Regions from separate parts of the Sedimenticola sp. genome, predicted to be linked through region 2. Evidence: predicted binding sites of a transcription regulator. Region 2 holds the regulator's gene; each other region holds the start of a gene.
What was found. The regulator sigma-54, encoded in region 2, starts transcription at its own class of promoters, with help from an activator protein. The targets are predictions, from matches to a motif close to TGGCANGNTNCNTGCTT.
Positions count from the first base shown of each region.

Region 1: glnA (glutamate--ammonia ligase) is a predicted target of sigma-54. The motif match lies at 2,750-2,766, and genes of this name have one in related genera.
Region 3: flgA (flagellar basal body P-ring formation chaperone FlgA) is a predicted target of sigma-54. The motif match lies at 1,642-1,658, and genes of this name have one in related genera.

Region 1 is NZ_JBNKFS010000008.1:66,947-71,149, forward strand. Features, by position in the region: gene glnL (nitrogen regulation protein NR(II)) at 1-55, opposite strand, end outside; gene ACQY5R_RS07485 (DUF4124 domain-containing protein) at 243-965, opposite strand; gene glnA (glutamate--ammonia ligase) at 1,228-2,634, opposite strand; gene ACQY5R_RS07495 (cation diffusion facilitator family transporter) at 2,987-4,138, opposite strand; gene ACQY5R_RS07500 (sulfurtransferase TusA family protein) at 4,144-4,203, opposite strand, start outside.
Region 2 is NZ_JBNKFS010000013.1:94,085-98,287, forward strand. Features, by position in the region: gene lptC (LPS export ABC transporter periplasmic protein LptC) at 1-26, shown strand, start outside; gene lptA (lipopolysaccharide transport periplasmic protein LptA) at 10-525, shown strand; gene lptB (LPS export ABC transporter ATP-binding protein) at 533-1,258, shown strand; gene ACQY5R_RS10900 (RNA polymerase factor sigma-54) at 1,381-2,886, shown strand; gene hpf (ribosome hibernation-promoting factor, HPF/YfiA family) at 2,911-3,246, shown strand; gene ptsN (PTS IIA-like nitrogen regulatory protein PtsN) at 3,262-3,738, shown strand; gene rapZ (RNase adapter RapZ) at 3,830-4,203, shown strand, end outside.
Region 3 is NZ_JBNKFS010000001.1:158,969-163,171, reverse strand. Features, by position in the region: gene ACQY5R_RS00825 (flagella synthesis protein FlgN) at 1-394, opposite strand, end outside; gene flgM (flagellar biosynthesis anti-sigma factor FlgM) at 398-730, opposite strand; gene flgA (flagellar basal body P-ring formation chaperone FlgA) at 865-1,590, opposite strand; gene ACQY5R_RS00810 (chemotaxis protein CheV) at 1,788-2,732, shown strand; gene ACQY5R_RS00805 (CheR family methyltransferase) at 2,805-3,623, shown strand; gene flgB (flagellar basal body rod protein FlgB) at 3,830-4,203, shown strand, end outside.

The sequences.
Region 1 (4,203 bases), on a different contig from region 2:
CCAGTATCCGTTTCTGTAACGCTTCAGGGATGTGCGATGTTTCTTTCATTGCCATGCCTACTGCAAAAAACGAACCAATAACTGTTTTGGTGCAATTTTCGCGATGAAGTGAGGCGTATCAGGAGGTCCTGTCCGGGGATGGGCATCTATGACACCCTGCCTACGCACTATATTAGTGCATAGGCAGGGTGTGGCAATACAATTTGGATCACTTCCTGCGATAACAGCGGATGGGTGTGGTATCAATAATTGGGCTTGAAGGCGGGGTTCGATTGCCCAGGGGTGGTTGAGATAGATTTTCCGTTCGGTTTGTAAGCACTCGCGTCCGAGCCCGATTCCGCCGGGGCCTGGCCGGAATAGTCGGGCTTGCTGCCCGGCTTGAATTGGGGTGCATCAGCCCCACTGGTACCACTGCTTCCGGATGCGGGGGGGGTCGGTGATTTCCCATCTTCAACAACGGAAACCTGGCGCACGAAGAATTGCACAATATTGGAGCGGGCCTGCAAGCGTCCGCCGGCATCGTGAATGCTGGCGTGTAGCATGTGACCGCCCCGTTCGATGTTGTTCAATACCAGCTCATTGCCACCCAGGCGTTGGTCTAGAATACGCCCGTCCAGAACCGGTTGGATATAGTGTCCGGGTTGCAACGCAGGCTGGGATTGGAAACGGATTACGACGCTTCCGTTATTGGCCAGAACCACCTCATTGTTGTTCGGAGAAAGAATAACGAAGCTGCTGTAATGGATAGGCTGTTCCGGTGGCCTATTCGTACTCTGGTCGTTTAATTTCGACGCCCCGGAACCGGTCGGTGTGTAGATCGTCGGGTCGGAGAGTTGAACCTCTTCGGCATCCCGGGTCGGAGTATCGGAATAGTGCACCTCGCCTCGGCTGTCGACCCACTTATAGATAGCCGCCTGGCTAGCGAGCGTGAAAGCGATCAAACTGAAGAAGAGAAGTTTTTTCATGGGGTCAGCATAGCTCACAGTCAATAGGCCCTCAACTACTCCCGGAACCGAACGTCATGAAAGGGTGATGAACGTCATGGCAACGCCCACGATCCATGCCGCATCTATCAGAATAAGACCTCTTCCGGCCGGAATAGTTAGCTCGCCAAGACGCGGTCTTATATCACAGCCTGTTTAAACGGTGGATATTTCCCGGTGACAGGTCAAAAAAAAGCGCCCCCGAAATGGGGGCGCCTGATACAGGAACTGAAGCCGTGAGGGCTTACAGGCTGTAGTACATGTCGAACTCCACCGGATGGGTGGTCATACGCAGACGGGTGACCTCATCCATCTTCAGGGCAATGAAGCCGTCAATAAGGTCATCGGTAAACACACCACCCGCCGTGAGGAACTCGCGGTCTGCATCCAGTGCTTCCAGCGCCTGGTCCAGGCTGTGGCAAACGGTTGGGATGGATGCTGCTTCTTCTGCCGGCAAATCATACAGGTCCTTGTCCATCGCCTCGCCCGGATGGATCTTATTCTGGATACCGTCCAGGCCGGCCATCAGCATGGCGGCGAACGCCAGGTAGGGGTTGGCGGTCGGATCCGGGAAGCGTACCTCTATGCGACGGCCCTTGGGGCTGCTCACGAACGGGATACGGATAGAGGCAGAGCGGTTGCGCGCAGAGTAGGCCAGCATAACCGGAGCTTCAAAACCCGGCACCAGACGCTTATACGAGTTGGTGGAGGAGTTGGTGAAAGCGTTCAGTGCGCGGGCGTGCTTGATGATACCGCCGATATAGTAGAGGGCGGTTTCGGACAGGCCGCCATACAGGTTGCCGGCGAAGATGTTCTCGCCATCCTTCGACAGGGACTGGTGCACGTGCATACCGGAACCGTTGTCACCCACCAGCGGCTTGGGCATGAAGGTGGCGGTCTTGCCATAGGCGTGTGCCACATTCCAGGTGACATATTTTTGGATCTGAACCCAGTCGGCGCGCTTTACCAGCGTGCTGAACATGGTGCCGATCTCACACTGACCGGCGGTAGCCACTTCGTGGTGATGCACCTCGACCGGTACGCCCATCTCTTCCATGGCCAGACACATAGCAGCACGGATGTCGTTCAGCGAATCAACTGGCGGAACGGGGAAATAACCGCCCTTGGTACCGGGGCGGTGACCGATGTTGCCATCCTGGTAGACACGCTCGGAGTTCCATTCGGCCTCTTCGGAATCGACCTTGTAGAAGGCACCGCTCATATCGGCGCCCCAGCGGACGTCGTCCAGGATGAAGAACTCGGGTTCCGGTCCAAAGTAGGCAGCATCGGCAATACCGGTGGAAGCCAGGTAAGCCTCGGCACGTCGGGCCACGGAACGGGGATCACGCTCGTAGCCTTCCATGGTGGAAGGCTCCAGGATGTCGCAGCGGAGATTCAGGGTCACTTCATCCGCAAACAGGTCAAGAACCGCGGTCTCGGCATCCGGCATCAGGACCATGTCCGATTCATTGATACCTTTCCAACCGGCAATCGAGGAACCATCGAACATTTTACCGTCGGTGAAGAGGTCCTCATCGATCACGTGAGCCGGCACAGAGACATGTTGCTCTTTACCACGGGTATCGGTGAAGCGGAAATCGACGAACTTCACTTCATTGTCTTTGATCATCTTCAGGACTTTTGAGGCCATGAGGTTCTCCAGCAGTTAGTATTGAGATTATTTTTTGGGCCACGCTGTGGCCACATAATGAAAATTCTTACGTTTCGGAATGCCCTGCGGGGCAGCCAAAGCATGTCCTGTGTTTTAGCAAGTACTGTGCCACGGTCTGGGTAACGTTGGACTCCCCTCCCAGACAGAGCGGGTGATTTTACTACGATTCCACCCCAGGCAGGAAACAGAAATAATTACAGGTAATTAGCCGTTCCAAGGTCAGCGGGGTGCGGGGTAGGATCGAACAGGTTCAGGATTGTCGATGCACTCCTGGATCCCTTAAGTGCACCAAAATAATGCGTAATCATTCAATAATGCACCATTACGGTGCCTATCCGTAATAGACCCTGATGACACCAAACTCCGGCTGCTCCCCTGCTTTTGCCTGGAGTGCCTGCATAAATGCCTGTCGCGCCTCCTCCCCTGACAGGTCGTCAAGAGAGAAGTAAACATCCACGTTGATTTTACCTGCCAGATAATGGAGCACAACCCGCAAACGCTTTTCAGCGCCGGGAATGCTTCGCCACTGCTGTGCCAGCAGTTTCTCGGCGGCCGCCCGAAGAGGCAGACCTTCACAGGGTATCGCCTTTTCATCATCTTCCGGATCGATATGCACGGTGACATCCATCACTTCCGAAACCCCTTCCAGCAAACGGTCAATGACGGTCTGGCCGATCATATGCCCTTCCGAGACGCTCAACCAGGGTTCAACCAGGATATGCACATCCACTGTCGCCTCACCACCGATCCGTCGCGTCCTCAGCATGTGAATATCCTGTACACCACCGATCTGGTGGATGATTTTGCGGATTCTCTCCAGACGTTCCTCATCCAACCCTTCGTCCACCAGCTCCTGGAAGGCCGGCCAACTTAGATCCCAGCCAATCTTGGCGATCATCAGTCCGACGCCGACGGCGGCGATAGCATCCAGGTAGGGCAAACCGGCCATCGTGCCTCCCACGCCGACCAGTACCACGATCGAGGAGAGGGCATCCGAACGGTGGTGCCAAGCGTTAGCCTGTAGCAGATCGGATTTGATCCGCTTCGCTACGATTGCGGTGTAGTGGTAGAGCGCCTCATTGGCGACAATAGAGAACAGCGCCGCATACAAGGCCAGCGGTTTTGGATGGAGCAGGGCTTCGGGAGAAAACAGTCTTTCTACCGCATCCCAGGTTATCCCGACCGCCACGATGGCCAACAGGATACCCAGTCCCAGGGTGCCGGCGGTTTCAAAACGTCCATGCCCATAGGGATGGGCTTCATCCGGCCCGTGATGGGCATGCCTGGCGGCAAAGTAGACCAGCGCATCCGACAGCAGATCGGATAGAGAGTGTATACCGTCCGCCACCAGGGCCTGGGACTGCGCGGTGAAACCGATGATGGTTTTGCTGGCGGCCAACAACAGATTGACCAACACCCCCACAATGGTAACGCGTTGGATGGCTTGATAGCGGAGACGCTTTTGATCCGTGATCTGGGTCATGCCCGTCAATCGCCCTCACCCACCTCAACCACGATGATGTATTCGTTTCCCTCTGTACGCGTTTC
Region 2 (4,203 bases):
GAGGACGCTATGAAGTCAATCCCTAAGCCCCATCACACTGGCCGCCGGTGGTTCGCCCTTGCCCTGATGCTGATCCTGCCAGGACTGACCAGCGCCCTGCAGTCGGACAAGGATCAGCCTATCTATATCGAAGCGGATGGCGTAGACATCGACGACCGCAGCGGTATCAGCACCTATAAAGGTAATGTGGTACTGACACAGGGAAGTATTATCCTTAAGGCGGACAAAGTCACCGTTACCCAGCGTAAGGAGCAGAATGATCAGATTGAGGCCGTCGGAAACCCGGTCACCTTTCAACAAGACACCGAGGGCGACAAGGGAACGATCAAGGGTCGAGCAAAAAAGGCCGAATACTTCGCCAACAGTGAAATCATCAATATGACCGGCGATGCCGTGCTCACTCAGGGCAAGGACACCTTTAAAAGCGACCGGATCATTTACGACCGCGCACGGGCCGTGGTCAAGGCCGGCACCAGCGCCAAGGGTAAAGAGCGTGTCAAGGTAACCATCGGCGGTAAAAAGTAACTCACCGATGACTGTCTTAACTGCCGAAAATCTGGCGAAACATTATCGCCGCCGCGCCGTCGTGAACGGTGTTTCACTCAATCTCTCCAGCGGAGAGGTGGTCGGATTACTGGGCCCCAACGGCGCCGGTAAAACCACCTGCTTCTATATGATAGCCGGGCTGGTGCCGTCGGAAGGGGGAACCATCAAGATAGATGGACACGACATCACGGCCCTGCCTATGCATGCCCGGGCCCGCCTCGGGCTGGGTTATCTGGCCCAGGAACCGTCTATATTCCGAAAGCTAACCGTCTTCAACAACATCTTCGCCATACTCGAGACCCGCAAAGATCTGGATCGACCGGAAAAGATCGAGGCTTGTGAAGCCTTGCTGGTGGATTTTAATCTCACCCATCTGCGCAACAACCAGGCGATGAGCCTCTCCGGAGGTGAGCGGCGGCGCCTCGAGATCGCCCGCTCGCTCGCCATGGAGCCGCGCTTTATCCTGCTGGATGAACCCTTTGCCGGCATCGACCCCATCTCGGTCAAGGATATCCAGAACATCATCCGGGAGCTCTCTGCCCGCGGCATCGGTATACTGATAACCGACCACAACGTGCGGGAAACGCTGGGAATCTGCCAGCGCGCCTATATCATCAGCGAGGGGAAGGTGCTGGCCGAGGGCGAACCGGAGCAGATTTTGGCCAACGAGGAAGTCCGTTCGGTCTATTTGGGAAAAGAGTTCAGTTTATAACCAATCGACTTAGGTTTGATTCACAGCAACAAAGCATTTTCTCCTTGTGCGCCTGTTCGCTTTTTACGCTAGAATGAAGCTGTGAAAAACATACAAATTACGTACCAGATCTAGATAACCGCATGAAGCAAACGCTCCAGCTTCGACTTGGCCAGCATCTCACCATGACGCCGCAATTGCAGCAGGCCATACGGTTGCTGCAGCTTTCGACCCTGGATCTCAAGCAGGAGATCCAGGAAGCGCTGGATTCCAACCTGATGTTGGAGACCGAAGAGGACAACAGCGCGCGGGAAGACGCCCGCCGCAACGAACAGCAAAGCGTTATTGAGCGGCTCAATGGCGATGGCTTGAAAGGGGATAAAGCCACCAGCAACGACCTCAATAACGAAAAAGAGATCAACGGCGAGGCAAACTCCATGCCGGAAGATCTGCCGGTGGACAGCGGCTGGGATGATGTATACGACAGCGCGCTCCCTCCCTCTTCCGGGCTCGCCTCGCGGGGAGACTCGGGTGACAATGACTACCTCTCCCAGCGCCGCAGTGCACGCACCCTCTACGACTATCTCACCTGGCAGTTAAACCTGACGCCGTTCAGCGATCTGGATCGCGAGATTGCCGTCTCCATCATCGACGGCATCGATGAGGATGGCTACCTGCGAATGGAACTGGAGGAGATACTCGACAGCATGGCCGCTCAAGAGGTCGAGTTGGATGAGATTGAAGCGGTACTGCACCGAATTCAACAATTCGATCCACCAGGGGTGGGCGCACGCAATCTGCAGGAGTGCTTGCTGATCCAACTGCGTCAACTTCCGGAGCCCCATCCGGCCATGGCGCTCACCACCCGCCTGATCAGCGATCACTTTGAGCTTTTGGCCCAGCAGGATCATAACCAGATCAAGCGCAAGCTGAAGATCGATGATGACACGCTGAAATCGATCAACCAGTTGATCCGTTCGCTAATACCGCGCCCAGGCAGCCTGGTGGCCGAAACTGAACCCCAATACGTCATTCCAGATGTCTTCGTGACGCGCCGGGATGGCACATGGCACGTGGACCTGAATGCCGAAGCGGCGCCCAAACTCAGGGTCAATCCGGAATATGCGCGACTGATCCGCCGTGCCGACAACAGCGATGACAACAACTATCTGAAGAATCATCTTCAGGAAGCGCGCTGGTTTATCAAAAGCCTGATGAGCCGCAACGAAACACTGTTAAGGGTGGCGACCAAGATTGTCGAACTGCAGCGGGGGTTCTTCGAACACGGCGAAGAGGCGATGAAACCGTTGGTGCTAAGGGATATCGCCGAAGCCCTGGAACTGCACGAATCCACCATTTCACGGGTCACCACACAAAAATATATGCATACCCCCCGGGGTACGCTCGAGTTCAAATATTTTTTCTCCAGTCATGTCAGCACGGCTGGAGGCGGAGAGTGTTCCGCCACCGCGATACGCGCACTGATCAAAAAACTGGTCGCTGCCGAGAAGCCGAACAAGCCTCTCAGCGACAACAAATTGGCGAGCATACTCGCCGATCAGGGCATTCAGGTCGCACGGCGGACGGTAGCAAAATACCGCGAGTCTATGGCGATACCGCCATCAAACGAGCGCAAGCGCCTCGTCTAGAGGCCAGTAACCAAGGAGCAAATCATGCAAATCAGCATCACCGGTCACCATGTGGACATCACCGAAGCCATGCGCAATTATGTCGAGACAAAGTTCGAACGTTTGGAGCGACACTTTGACCATGTCACCAAAATCCATGTCATTCTGAGTGTCGAGAAGCTGCGCCAAAAGGCCGAAGCCACACTCCACGTGAATGGCGCCGATGTCTTTGCAGACTGTGTAGAAGAAGATATGTATGCCGCCATCGATGGTCTGGTGGACAAAGTCGACCGACAGGTCAAAAAACTCAAGGAGAAGAGTACCAATCACCGCAATGGTGTAGGCATGAAAGGAATCGATCCTGCCAACGCTGAAATCTAATCAACAGGCAAAACCATGTTTCCCGCAAATTTCATAAATGCCGAACGCATCAGCGTGGCGAATCCGGCTGCTAGTAAAAAGCGCATACTCGAAGAGATAGCAGGCCTGCTGGCAACGGCCTCGGAGGAGCTAAATCAGGGCACGGTGTTCGACAAACTGCTCGAGCGGGAACGATTAGGCAGCACCGGGCTGGGGCATGGCATCGCCCTGCCTCACGCCCGCGTAGCCGGCGTCACCGAAGCACGTGGCGCTTTCATTCAACTCCAGTCAGGCGCCGATTTTGACGCCATCGATCAAAAACCGGTGGATCTGGTTTTCGGCCTCCTGGTCCCCGAAGAGGCAACCGAAGAACATCTGCAGCTTTTGGCAAAACTGGCTACCCTGTTCAGTGACGAAACATTCTGTCAGCGCCTGCGTAAAAGCCAAGACAGGGAGGCACTGCTGCAGGCATTCATACAACAGGAGCCCATACCGAAAAGCGCCAACGGCTGATCTGTCACCCACCTTAGAAGGATCTCTGTTATCGCTGCAGGAAGACACGCCCTAACTACCCAAAGGTGTAAACAGAGGTAACGGAGACCCTATGAAGTTGGCCATCATCACCGGACTTTCAGGTTCTGGAAAAAGCGTCGCACTGCACACCCTGGAAGATGAGGGCTACTATTGCATCGACAACCTGCCCGTTTTCCTGCTCCCCGCATTGGCGGGCGAGCTGGTCAACAGACAGGACAAACGCTTTGAATTGGTCGCCATCAGTATTGACGCGCGCAATGCGCCGGCCGAGTTCGAGAGTATCGCCAACCTGCTGCAACCGCTGAAGACACAGAAAATCCGCTACGAGGTGATATTCCTGGAGGCGCAGGACGAAACGCTGATTAAACGCTTCAGCGAAACCCGCCGCCGACATCCGCTGACCGGTGGTGCCAGGCCGTTGGCGGAGGCGATCAGCTACGAGCG
Region 3 (4,203 bases), on a different contig from region 2:
GAATATCCAGCGCCTGATTGTTGTGGCGTTGACTTAACGCGAGGATGCCACCATTAACTTCATTTTGTTCACGCAACTCGGTAGCAATCTCCGCCAGATCTTTCCACAGGGTGGAACAGACTGAATCGGTATCATGCTGTAACAGCCGTTTGATGCCTGCCGTACCACCAGGAATCTTGAATGACGCCAGCAAGTGATCTCGTTGCCGGGCCAGCCCTTGCATCTCTTCGACCGCCTGTTGTTTTTCTCTGCTGATTGACAAAACCTGATCGGGGTCACGCGATTTGAGGGCCTTATGTTCGCGCTGAAGGATCTCCATTAACGATCGGGCGCAGTCCAACTCGGAGGAAAGGATTTGGCTGAGTGGGTTCTGCAGTTCGGCAGAGAGGGTCATGGATTACTCCTTTTTGTCTATCTGGGAAAAATCACGTTCCTGGGCTAAAAGATTCTCTGCGGCATCTTCCGGTTCAAATGCAAAGGTACCGGTAGCCAGAGAGCGTTGTACATCGGATACGTGTTGCGCATCAGCGATCGGCAAGTTGGCAATTTGCGCTTCAAGCTCCTGCAGGCGAGTGGCAGATATGGTCAAGCTGACGGTATCGCCACTGCCGGCAGATGCTTTGCCGGTTGATGCGGCGTCCGTTGTCGCTGTTTGTGACTTCTCAGTCGCCTTGCTCTGGCTGGTATCGCCGGTACTAATAGGATGTCCGGACAAACCTTTGATTTTCATGCTGTTAACCACCTCGAAAAAAGTTCCCATAAGCATATCGGCAATAGGGGTATAAGCTTTAGTCGGTTTCCAGTCAGTTTGATGATCAAAATCCAGCTCAGTTCACATTCCACGCCTGCCAGGGTTGGCGAGTACTAGGTCGTGGCTTTCACGACGCCGGCGGAGATAACCGTGGCCTCGATACGTCTGTTGGAACTGTTGTTTTCAACCTTTATCCGTTCGCCGATTGCGCCGTTTGAAAGCGCCTTACCATTCATACGGACCTGTAACGGGCCAATTTGGGCGACGATCACCACTTGCATGCCTTTCTTGACGGCATGCTGGATCACGATCTGTCCCGGTGTCAGGATGGCATCGGCGTGAATGCGCCGCTTCAGTTTTTTTCCGATGGCTTGATTCGGCTGTTCGAGATAACCACGGTGCAAACGGGCAACGTCGCGCTTCTCGATCTTGATATCTGCCTCAGTGATGATGGTGCCTCGGGGCAGTTCTCGATCAGCGACGACAATCCCCTTTACTAAAGAGAGTGTTACCGGGACAAAAAGGCTCCAGCCATCGGTATCGTTACAGCGAACGCCGACCGTAATACGGGACGCGCTTTTACGCCCATAGGGGGAGAATGTATCCAAAGGCTGGCTGCAGGCCGACAGGCGTAGTCGACTGTCCAGTCGCCCTGCGGTGACGCTGATCTCTTGCTCTGCCTGGTCCAAGTCATCCAAGACGTGCTGTTCAGCTGCTGCCTGGATGCTTTCGTGGGATTGTACTGGGGCGTCAGTATCCGGTCTCGCCGAGAGGGGCCAGGCGAGAAGCAGGATCGGCCAGCAATACCGTATGCATGAGAAGAGGATTATTCTGTACATCATTTCACCTATGGGTTCATGTGCTACCATCAGTTGCCGCCCTTGATAAATATGCAAATCCCATGCCTGATATATATTGATAGCAGGAGCGTTAGGGTCGATTGGTAGGTCCTGGTCGTCCACCAGCGGCTTGTTCTAAAGCAATGGGTATCCGGGTCGCTAACATCTGACAGAGAGCGTACAACGGAGAGTGAGACATGGCCGGTATCCTTGACGGTGTTGATCAACGAACCAAACTGGCGGGTAGAAATCGACTGGAACTGTTGCTGTTCCGGCTGGCTGGCCGGCAACGGTTCGGTATTAACGTGTTTAAGGTACAAGAGGTGATTCAGTGTCCGCCACTGACCCAACTCCCGGGCTCCCACCCGGTTGTCAGGGGAATCGCCAATATGCGCGGCAAAACCATCACGGTGATGGATCTCTCCCAGGCGATTGGCGGGCCTCCTCTGGCAAATATCGAAGGCCGGTTTGTCATCATCACCGAATATAACCGTCGGGTGCAGGGATTTCTGGTCGGCTCCGTGGATCGGATCGTTAATATGAATTGGGGCGATATTCTGCCTCCACCGAAGGGTGCGGCAAAGGGCAGTTATATGACGGCCGTAACCCGCGTCGACGATGAACTGGTGGAAATTATCGATGTAGAGAAGGTACTTAGCGAGATTGTTACAGTGCCGGAGGATGTCTCGGAAGGCGTCATCGAAGAGGAGGCCATCGATGAGACGCAACATGTCTTGATCGCTGATGACTCTTCCGTGGCAAGAAATCAGGTCAAACGGGTATTGGATAAACTGGGTGTGATGACCACGGTCTGTAACGACGGACAGCAAGCACTGGACCAATTGAAGTCCTGGGTCAATGAAGGACGCAAGGTTTCCAATTTTTTGTCATTGGTGATTTCCGATGTGGAGATGCCGGTGATGGATGGTTACACCCTTACTACTGAAATAAGGAAGGATCCTGAACTCGCCAATTTACATGTTATCCTCCATACTTCGTTAAGCGGGGTGTTCAATCAGAGCATGATCGAAAAGGTGGGGGCTAATGCATTTTTAGCTAAATTTGAGCCGGACGAGCTGGCCCGGGTGGTACAAACTCGTCTTAAACAGCACAAGCTGGAAGTTCAGGCGCTCTCCTCCTGATAACTTAAATTAAGGTTGAATAACAATTAACGAGAATGGACAACCATTCTTCAGTGCCGAGCGGGCCGGAATATGCTGTCACACGGTGATTACGAGGCGTTTCAAAAGTTTCTTGAAGATGCCTGCGGGATAGTTTTGGGTGCCGGGAAGGAGTACCTGGTATCAAGCCGTCTCGGCGGGCTGATGCGTGAGTATGGCATCGCTACGGTTGGGGATTTGCTGGGGCAACTCAACAGCGGCAGAAATCAGCGACTCAGAACCAGCATCATCGACGCCATGACCACCAACGAGACCTTCTGGTTTCGTGATATGTCCCACTTTCGCTTGCTTCAGGATCTGATCTGTCCGGAGATAAAGGCCCGTTCGGGTCGGTCGATGCGGATCTGGTCCGCCGCCTGTTCTTATGGCCAGGAACCCTACAATCTAAGTATGGTGGTACAGGACTACCAACGGGCGAACCCCGGGGCGCTCTCTGGTGGTGTTGAGGTAATTGCCACCGATATCTCTTCAACTGTTTTGGCAGAAGCAAAAAAGGGGATCTATTGTGGGCTCTCATCGTCCCGCGGTTTAAGCCTGGAGCAACAAAATCGCTATTTTAAGGCCAATGGTGATTGTCTGGAAGTCAGGCCAGAGATCAGGCAACGCGTCAGTTTTCGAGAGCTGAACCTGACCAAAGGCTATGAATTGATGGGGCGGTTTGACGTGATTTTCTGCCGCAACGTGTTGATCTATTTCTCCAGCGATCAGAAGCGCGACATTATCAACCGAATGGCCCGCTCCCTGAATCCCGGAGGCTATCTGTTTTTGGGTTCGACCGAGTCTCTCTCCGCCCATACCGACCGTTTTGAAATGGTCAGTAAAATGGGTGGCATCGCCTACCGCTTGAAATAATCCTCCCCTCCCTGGGCGCCGCGTGAGGTGCCAATCGTGTCCCGACTTTGTGATTCCGGTTAGCGTTTGCCGCTAGGGCGGCCTGGGCTTGCCGCTTCTTTTTTTTTTCGTAGTTCATGTCGGTTAAATCCAAATAAAATCAAATAGATAGAGTTTTGGCATGTTGTCTGCTTGTTGCCTTGCATAAAGAACCAGGAAGCAGACCGATGAGCTTTGATAAAATACTTGGAATTCACGCCCAGTCCTTGCAGCTACATGCCAAGCGTGCCGAGGTACTGGCCAGTAATATCGCCAATGCGGATACGCCGGGGTATAAGGCGAGGGATTTTGACTTTCGCGAAATACTGCGCCAGGAGATGCCGCAATCTGTCACGCTGCGGACGACCCACCAAAACCATATTCCACTGGACAATGGTGTCATCTCTCCCAGTGAGATGGCCTACCGCATACCCAGCCAACCAAGCCTGGATGGCAATACCGTCGATAGCCAGCTGGAACATACCGCGTATGCGGAAAATGCCATTCAGTACCAGACCAGTCTGCGTTTCCTCAGCGGCTCTATTCAAACCCTTAAGAAAGC